DNA from 3 places in the Paenibacillus hebaui genome. Region 1 is predicted to be linked to each of the others. Evidence: riboswitches for the same ligand, from Rfam matches in the RefSeq annotation. Region 1 holds a riboswitch; each other region holds the start of a gene.
What was found. Region 1 has a riboswitch for thiamine pyrophosphate ahead of ACR32F_RS18075 (thiamine phosphate synthase). Riboswitches for the same ligand answer to the same signal wherever they lie in the genome.
Positions count from the first base shown of each region.

Region 2: another riboswitch for thiamine pyrophosphate. It lies ahead of thiM (hydroxyethylthiazole kinase); the one in region 1 lies ahead of ACR32F_RS18075 (thiamine phosphate synthase).
Region 3: another riboswitch for thiamine pyrophosphate. It lies ahead of ACR32F_RS02140 (ABC transporter substrate-binding protein); the one in region 1 lies ahead of ACR32F_RS18075 (thiamine phosphate synthase).

Region 1 covers NZ_CP196836.1:4,093,514-4,096,775, forward strand. The annotation lists gene thiO (glycine oxidase ThiO) at 1-850, opposite strand, end outside; gene ACR32F_RS18075 (thiamine phosphate synthase) at 873-1,529, opposite strand; TPP riboswitch at 1,788-1,897, opposite strand; gene ACR32F_RS18080 (ABC-F family ATP-binding cassette domain-containing protein) at 2,008-3,262, opposite strand, start outside.
Region 2 covers NZ_CP196836.1:954,180-957,441, reverse strand. The annotation lists gene ACR32F_RS04255 (pectate lyase) at 1-52, opposite strand, end outside; gene ACR32F_RS04250 (radical SAM/SPASM domain-containing protein) at 402-1,277, opposite strand; TPP riboswitch at 1,502-1,604, shown strand; gene thiM (hydroxyethylthiazole kinase) at 1,867-2,679, shown strand; gene thiD (bifunctional hydroxymethylpyrimidine kinase/phosphomethylpyrimidine kinase) at 2,676-3,262, shown strand, end outside.
Region 3 covers NZ_CP196836.1:461,903-465,164, reverse strand. The annotation lists gene ACR32F_RS02150 (VOC family protein) at 178-567, shown strand; gene ACR32F_RS02145 (NAD-dependent epimerase/dehydratase family protein) at 630-1,385, shown strand; TPP riboswitch at 1,521-1,633, shown strand; gene ACR32F_RS02140 (ABC transporter substrate-binding protein) at 1,851-2,891, shown strand; gene ACR32F_RS02135 (MTH1187 family thiamine-binding protein) at 3,144-3,262, shown strand, end outside.

The DNA.
Region 1 (3,262 bases):
AAATATCTTCTGCATATAACGTTCTGTCAGGCCTATAGCCTGCATCATGAGATGAGAACTGAACCGCTGCAATTTCTCCTTTGACGGGCAAAACAGGCATATTCAGACCCACATGTTTCATCAATTCTTCACCATGCAGCCCTGTAGCAATAATGACGTTCTTGGATGTCATTATTCCAAAGGATGTCTCTATTCCCTGCACACCGTTTATATCCGTATGCAAGCGGACATCCTGTATACCTTCCATCACTCGCGCACCCATTGCCTGAGCCGACTTAGCGTAAGCTTGCGTAAGATGGACAGGAAGAACCTCGCTCTCATAAGGCAAGTAATAAGCACCATAAGTATTCCTGTTTAACCATGCTGCTTCTTGTTGAACGGAGAAACGATCCCACCATATATGCTCTGTAGACAAGATAGAAGATCGATTATTCTTGTAACTGCTGACTTCACTGTATGAACGAAAAGGGGTAATAAATCCATGCTGCTGTAACCCCATTTCCACACCACTGAGTGAGCTGATACGTTCCTTCTGCTCATGAAGTAATTCTCTGCTCTGTCGGGCAAGCTTCGCCATTACAGGTTGAGTGAATTCCTCACTGTCGGCTGCAATCATTCCGGCCGCTGCACATGAAGTCCCCACGGCAATCCGCGAGCGTTCAACCAGCAGTACATCCCGTCCTCTTGTAGCAAGCTCACATGCAATGGCACAACCGATAATTCCTCCGCCTACGATAATGGTTTCTGCATAAAGCTTACTCCGAGTAGCTGCTCCTGCTTTACTTATAGATTCTGCTTCTGGATGATATCCTGAACGATTCCGGCTACGACTTATTGCTGCATCTTTCATCGTCTCATCTCCTTAGTTCAGTTTACTTTTCTGAATCCGCTATCACCTGTCGTAATGAAGCAGCAGCCAGTTCCGGGTTATGGCTCATCCAAATGGTTGAAATCACAGCAGCGCCTTGGGCACCAGCAGATCGAATCGCAGCAATATTTTCCGGTCCAATCCCGCCAATGCCAATTACGGGAATCGATACATTGGAACATATTTCAGCCAATGCCTCCAGTCCTCTTGGTTCGCTATTTGGTTTACTATTTGAGGCATAGACATGTCCGTAAAAGAGATAATTTGCTCCACGTTCTTCTGCAACTTTGGCTTCTTCCAGAGAATGAACCGATACCCCTAGCCGAAGCCGATCCTCTCGATTTAACTCACTAGAATCATAGTCTCGTAGAGCAGCCTGTCCCCAATGCGCACCGCCGAGCAACGGATCTGGAGCAAGCCGCTCTGAGCCATTCATGATAATTTGTTCAGGCGGAACCCCTTGCGACTTCAGGCTTTGTGCCCAGTTCATCCGTTGCTCCAACGTCAGCTGTTTTTCCCGGATGTGAATATAATCCACCCATCGCCATACCTCCTTAGCTGCATTCAGAAAAGAATACCTGTCTCCTCTGCCTTGCGAAACAGCATGCAGCTCGAAGGAAGTTGTCTTCACATGTTCGTGGGATAATGACGTCTCCTTCACCCTCCTTTTGTATGATATAAGCATGATATGAAACAACTACGAAACGCCTACGAAACGACAAAAAAGCCACTCCCATAGGGGAGTGGCCGCGAATTTAAATTCAGGAATCAGCTTGAATGATGACTGCCATGCCGTACTCTATGTAATAGCAACCATGAAATGCATAGTTGTAAGCTTTAACATAGAAACTGCATGCTTCATTCTGAGGCAGGCAAAGCAATCTTCACAATATAAGTGAATTGCTGTCACACTGTCATCAACTGAAACGCGCCACTTCCCTACGCTGGTATGATCCAGATCAGGTGCAAAGGGTCCAGAATCGCATTCTTCCATCTCAGCCGCCTCGCGCGGCCCCCCTAGTGTTCATATGAAGTTGTAGCCTATGTTACCATAGACCCCTTTTTTTGTCACCGTACATTTTCGTTTGTTTCATCGTTCACTCATCACCTAAGGTGGGTTGAGTTGTTCGTTGAATCTATTATTTCTCGGACCAAGCCTCAACATCCCATGTTTTGGTGACCCAGCCCTCGTAAAACTCAGGTTCATGAGATACCAGCAGAACGGTACCTTTGAATTCTTGCAGGGCACGCTTCAACTCCGCTTTTGCCGTAACATCCAGATGGTTGGTTGGCTCATCGAACAAGATCCAGTTACTTTCACGCATCAGAAGTTTGCACAAACGAACTTTGGCTTGTTCTCCACCACTAAGCATGTTCAGCGGACGAGTAATATGTTCATTCTTCAATCCACAACGGGCGAGATGACCCCGAACTTCATTCTGGGTCAGATGGGAGAACTCATTCCATACATCTTCTATCGGAGTAATATTACCCGCCCGCACTTCCTGTTCGAAGTAGGCTGTTTCCAGGTAATCCCCTAGGAAAGTCTTACCACTAAGTGGCTGTATTTTCCCCAGAATGGTCTTGAGCAATGTGGATTTACCTACACCGTTACAGCCGACAATGGCGATTTTCTCACCGCGTTCGATGGTCATTGTCATCTTGGGTAACAGAGCATGTGAATATCCAATTTCAAAATCAATACCCTCGAAGACCGTTTTACTGCTCGCCCGGGCATCTTTGAATTTGAATGTTGGTTTGGCAGCTTCATCTGGACGATCAATCCGTTCAATCTTGCCAAGTTGCTTCTCACGGCTCTTGGCACGACCAGAAGTGGAAGCACGCGCTTTGTTCCGCTGAATGAAATCTTCCTGCTTCTTGATGTACTCCTGCTGTTTCTCATAAGCATCGATATGCTGAGCTTTATTCATATCGGCCATTTCAAGGAATTTGTTATAGTTCGCTGCATAACGCGTTAATTTAGCAAATTCCAGATGATAAATGACGTTGACGACTTCATTCATAAACTCTGTATCATGCGAGATCAGAATGAACGCATAAGGGTAATCCTTCAGGTAACGTATCAGCCACTCTATATGCTCCACATCCAGATAGTTCGTCGGCTCATCCAGCAGAAGAGCAGTAGGTTTCTCCAGCAAAAGCTTTGCCAACAAAACCTTTGTACGCTGACCCCCACTCAGAGAGGCTACATCACGATCAAGTCCGATGGCGGACAAACCAAGACCATTAGCCATCTCTTCCACTTTTACATCAATCAGATAAAAATCACCTTGCTCCAATTGTTCCTGGATATCACCCATCTCTTCCAACAACAATTCAAGCTTGTCCGGATCGGCATCCGCCATTTGATCGGTGATGGACAACATTTCTTTT
Region 2 (3,262 bases), 3.1 Mb from region 1:
ATATGGAAGCAACCAGACCAGCGGACAGCAACAATGTCAACATTTTTTTCATAACTTCATTTCCTCCCTTATTCTCTCGTTTTTTGGTTGTGTACAAGCCTGGGCTTGTACTGGAAGTTCACCAAAGGTGCACGCTGGAGAACCACAACCTAATCCTACCAAATAAGGAAGGTAACAAGAATAATCATTAGGTCAGATGTATAATGACACAGCAAAATCCCTGTCATATCGGCATTTTTGCAACCCATGTCCCTGGATCAATATGCTGATATCAACCTCAGGTATGCTAATTTGTAACGTGCGGTACCCCTAGCTTTAATTCCCTATAATAAAGAAAGACCACTACATCTGTCTCCAAATGTGTGATCTTGAATCGCTTCAGGCTGACTGAGGTAAGATGCTTAGGCTCCAAACCGCTGGCGATATCCGCATTTCCGACATAATTCCTCCACCGCTTCCCGTTTGGAGAAACCATAGAACAGATTGTTGGCTCTTTCGCCGTCCACAATCTCCGAGAAAGACTTCTCGTGAACGTTGCCCAGGTTAATTACCCCCTCACCATCAAGACAGCATGGAACGACCGTTCCATCCACAAGCACTGCCGCCTGACTGCGAAGCGCGTGACAGAAGCCCTTGCCGTCATCTTCGGGGGCATCCAGACTCGGCCACTGAAATTCATGATCCTGATTCAGGTACACATTTGGAGCAATCTTGACACCACTGCCCGGTACCACCTTTTCCTCAATGCGGAAATCCAGGTTGAACTCCCGTTCAAGGACTTCAAGCGTTTCCCGGTTTCGGCTCATCTGGGCATTTGTAAAGTTATCCTGTGTCAGATTCCAGAGTCGGAATGAAATAATGACATTGTGCTTCACGGCTTCACGGACAAAAGACAATACGTTGCCCAAATAGCCCTCACGATCTGTTGAACCTTCATGCCCATCAAAGCTGTGTAAGGAGAAGTTCATCTGGCGCAGTGCCGGCTTGCCGAGCAATTTATGTTGGGTCTTGGGCAATAACGTGCCATTGGTCGTAATATTGACCTTGAACCCTTTTTCATGCGCTGAATCCAGTAACAGATCAATTTTGGGATGAAGCAATGGTTCACCTTTGACGTGCAAATAAATATGTTTGGTATGGGGTTTAATCTGATCCAATATATTGTTGAAGACTTCAGGGTCAATGAAATTTTTAGCTCGTTTGGTCTGCGGACAGAAACTGCATGCCAGATTACATATACTTGTGATCTCAATATATACTTTCTTGAACGTTTTCAACTCAGGGTCCCCATTCTGCTTGGGAGGGAGAACAGTCCCACCCGCATTTGTGATCCGGCCAATATGCGCCACCACTATTATATCGGGTTAGGGAGCCGAGGTAAATTTCCTTTCTAATTTTCTAACAAATGCGAGAGTTCTCGTTATGGTTCCCAAGCGGTGATTCCCTCTTTACAGTTCACATCCATGTGATATATGCTGAATACACAACTGCATATTTTGAACATTTGCACTAGGGGAGCCTTACGGCTGAGACGAATTGAACGATTCGGACCCTTTGAACCTGATCTGGATCATACCAGCGGAGGGAAGTGGAGCGGCCTTTTAAGTAAGCGGGGTTTTCTCATTTTGTTGAGAAGATCAACGACGGATATAACTTACAGACCCACTCATTTCTCCGGAAATGGGTGGGTCTTTTTGTATTTCTTTTGCAGATGTTAGAGACAAACGGTCCATTATGCTCCTGGTACCCAAATGCAGTACATACCATCTCTAGGTTACACAGGAGAAAGGAGCCTTCGCAGATCAAGGTCTGGATGTCGAAATCCTAATGCCTGCTGATACGAATTTCAAAAAAGGAGGAACTTATATGTCTTATCTGGAACGTGTTCGCACTCAAAATCCACTGGTACACAACATCACCAATCTGGTCGTTGCTCCCTTTACAGCCAATGGCCTGCTCGCACTTGGTGCGTCCCCATTTATGGCTTACGCATATGAAGAAGTTGCTGATGTTGCCAAGATATCTGGGGCGGTTGTCCTGAACATCGGCACGCTGGATGAAAGGGTGGTTCAATCCATCCGACTCGCGGGTCAATCTGCCAATGCAAATAACGTACCTGTTGTGCTCGATCCGGTCGGAGCTGGCGCAACCATGTATCGTACGGAAACCGTCCAGATGCTCATTCGTGAGCTTCGCCTCACGGTACTGCGAGGCAATGTGGCGGAAGTCGCCAATGTCATCGGTGAGCGCTGGAGCATCAAAGGTGTGGATGCAGGTCACGGCGAGGGTGACCGGATCGGAATTGCGGAGCGAGCAGCGCAGAAACTCGGCTGTGTTGTGGTTATCACTGGAAGAGAAGATATCATTACCGATGGACAAACCACATCTCTCACGAGTAATGGACATGCCCTGCTCACTCAGGTTACTGGTGCAGGCTGCCTGCTCAGCTCGGTTATCGGTGCTTTTGTAGCCATAGCCGAATCGGGGGACGATTTGCTCAGCAGCGTTGTTGAAGCACTTGCTTTCTATGGCGTGGCAGCAGAAATTGCGGCAGAGCATACCGCCCATCAGGGGCCGGGCAGCTTCCAGATTGAATTGTTGAACCAACTGGCTCAAGTGACACCTGACATCTTGGCGCAGCGGGCACAACTTCGCCAGATCAGCGGGGGTGTACAATGAGTATCGCTCAAGCGTTAACGATTGCAGGCTCGGATAATGGAGGCGGGGCCGGAATTCAGGCTGACCTAAAAACATTTCAGGAGCTCGGCGTGTATGGCATGACCGTCATTACAGCAATTGCTGCCCAAAATACAACAGGTGTACAGGGTGTTTTTCCCATCCCTTACGAGGGTATCGCTCAACAGTTGGATTCGACCGGGGAGGATTTCCAGCCCACGGCGGTGAAGACAGGCATGCTCTACAGCACCGAGATTATACGGCTGGTCGCTGAGAAGTGGCAGCAATTCAACTGGTCTAATCTGGTTATCGATCCGGTTATGGTTGCCAAAGGCGGTGCCCCGCTGCTCCAGCAGGAAGCTGTACAGGCGTTGGTTACGGAGCTTTTGCCGCATGCTCTGATCACAACACCCAATATTCCGGAAGCGGAACTGCTTACCGGGATGTCCATTACGAATCTGAGTCAACGGGAAGAAGCCGCAAGACGGATTGTACAGATGGGCTCGACGTATGCTTTGGTCAAAGGAGGCCATGCTGAGGGAAGTGGTATGATTGTGGATGTGCTCTATGATGGACAGTCTTTTCA
Region 3 (3,262 bases), 3.6 Mb from region 1:
AAGATCATGGATGCCCCCACATAAGTGAACATTCTGTGAACTCCATAATTATTGGAAAGTATCTCTTGTTCGTTTTCACAGTGCCAAAATCCCTATTTGACATCCCCAATTTATCGCCCTATCATATCCCTTAAAATGGTAGAAACGAACCAACGGACGATAAGGAGGATTTGGAATATGAGTTTTCAAAAGCGCATTGACCACGTCGGCATTGCCGTTCGTGATCTGGAGACCACGCTCCGTTTCTATACGGAGATTGTTGGTCTTGAATTGAAAGATCGGGTGACCCATACAAATGGGGTCATTCAGCTCGCTTTTCTCGGCTTCAATGGAAGCGACGAGACCGAGATTGAGTTGATTCAGGGATATAGCGACAAGCTGCCTTCCGAAGGAACGGTGCACCATTTTGCCATCCATGTTGATGATCTTGATGCTGAGTATGAACGTATCCAGGCAACCGAAGCCAAGTTTATCGACGGAGAGATGATTACACTGCCTAACGGTTATCGTTATTTCTTTATTTATGGACCAGAGAAGGAATGGATTGAATTTTTCCAGCGTCAATGAAGAACATGAAGATAAACCAGCATTATAGGCAGAGAATCTGCATGCAGAATTGGAGCTGATGTATGAATATTTTAATTACTGGAGCAGCCGGGAAAATCGGAAGAGACTTGTCCCACTATTTATCAGAAGCATTCCATCTGCGTATAACCGATCTGAATATCGATAGACTGAATGAGTATCAAGATACACGCCATGAGATTATCGCACTTGATGTGACGGAGCCAGAAGCCTGCCGGAAAGCATGTGAAGGTATGGATATCGTTGTACATCTGGCTGGGGACCCATCCCCGCATGCCGGATTCTATGAATCCCTACTGGATATCAATATCAAAGGTACATTTAACGTGCTCCGTGCCGCCAAGGATCAGGGCGTGCGAAGAGTCATTCTGGCGAGTAGCGCACAGACAATTGAAGGGTATCCTATCGATGCCCAGATCTATCCCGACATGCCGACACAACCACGTAATTTGTATGGGGTTAGCAAATGTTTTGGCGAATCACTCGCTTCCTACTTTGCTTATACTGAGAGCTTACAAAGTGTTGCAATACGCATAGGGGCATATGATGATTTTCAACCGGATGGGCCACCGCTGGAGGCGCGTGATATGAGTGCTTATATTAGTCCGACTGACCTGTGTGATTTGGTGTACAAAGCGATCACGACTGAAGAACTCGAACCGTTCACCATTCTACATGGCATCTCGAATAATCGTTTCAAACGATTAAATCTGGAATCAACGAAAAAACAGATCGGCTATGACCCAAAATCCGATGCTTTTGCACTCAGTCAGATCCCCCTATACGATACGCCACGATAAATGGTTATAAGGCCGTTATTCACGTATAACGGCCTCTTTTCTTTACGGCACATACCTCCATTGCCCCATCCAGTTCCTGACTGGACATGCATGGCCCTCTGGCCTATAATAACACCTAGTAATGCCCGTAACTTCATAGTTTCCCAGGGGAGTCGGAATTGGCCGGCTGAGAGTGTATCCCACCAAGATACTGACCCTTAGACCTGATCTGGATCATGCCAGCGTAGGAATCGGAGTATATCGAATTGGCGCAGCCTCTTTGCTGAGTGCCACACCTCTAACGCCTGCACGCGTCCCGGATTACCGGGGCGCTTTTTTATGTTCTTTTGTCTAGCGAGAGCTAAAAAAGTGACGTCATCCGGATCATAGCTGGTATAAATCTGTCGATTTATGCAAGATGCTTGGATATGAAGCCAAGGAGTACCCCGTGCCACTGGCCGGACAACATGAAGGAGAGAATCAAAGATGACATGGCGTAAAATGACAGGACTACTACTCTTATGTGTGACACTGATTGCCATAACCGCTTGCGGTGGCAAGGAAGCAGCACCCACGGAACAGAACGGCAGCAGCAACACTGAAAATAGCAGTGGAGGTGACAACGCAGCCCTCAAGGATATTAAAGTGGTGCTGGACTGGACACCAAACACGAATCATACCGGCCTGTATGCGACCGTAGCTCAAGGTTTTTATAAAGCCGAAGGTTTAAATGTAGAGATTGTACAGCCAGGTGCCGGAGGCGCGGATACCATGGTTGCTTCGAACGAAGTACCCTTTGGCGTAAGCTATCAGGAAAGTGTGACCCAAGCCCGTACACAGGGCGTTCCACTTGTCTCGATTGCAGCGGTCATTCAACATAATACGTCCGGATTCGCCGCTCCAACGGATCGGAATATTAAGTCACCCAAAGATTTCGAAGGCAAAACCTACGGCGGCTGGGGCTCCCCGGTTGAGGAAGCCGTGATGCAGTCCATTATGGAAGGCGAAGGTGCCGATGTGTCCAAAGTGAAAAATATTAATATGGGCGACGCGGACTTTTTTACCGCAGTAAAACGTGATATCGACTTTGCCTGGATCTTCTACGCCTGGACTGGCATTGAAGCCGAACTGCGCGGAGAACCAATCGACATGCTGTATGTGAAAGATTATTCCGAAGCACTGGACTACTACACTCCTGTGTTAGTAACGAATGAAAAGACGATTCAGAACGATCCAGAGCTGGTTAAAGCGTTCTTAAAAGCCACTTCCAAAGGGTATCAATATGCGATTGAACATCCCGAAGACGCTGCCAACATTCTGATCAAGGCCGTACCGGATCTGGATAAGGACCTTGTACTCGCAAGCCAGAAGTGGCTGAGTCCGAAATATCAGGATGATGCACCGCGCTGGGGCGAACAGAAGCAGGAAGTATGGAAGAATTACACGAATTGGATGTTTAGCAAAAAACTGCTTGATGAGCAGGTTGATGTGTCCAAAGCGTATACGAACGAATTTTTACCTCAATAATAATTGTTTAAGTTGAACTTTTTTACACAAACGAAGAGTGCAGAACCCATCTGAAGAAGCGAAGCGCTCACCTAAAAGCTTTCTGAAAGAAAGCTTCTTCGGAAGCATATGCTATCCCCGAATTTCCTCCATTAAAATTTATTAAAGAAATCCGGGGATAACAGTGATCGGAAGAGGGTACTGCAATCGGAGTGTTAAGTGTAAAGCTGGTTCAACTCATGCAACTTAACCCGAAAGGAACCGTGATCTCTCATGGCAAGTACATTACTCAGCATTCAGGTCATTCCCAAAACGCCGAATGGCGAAAACTCCTACCCCTACGTCGATCGTGCCATCGAAGTGATTCAGCAGTCTGGCTTAAAATATCAGGT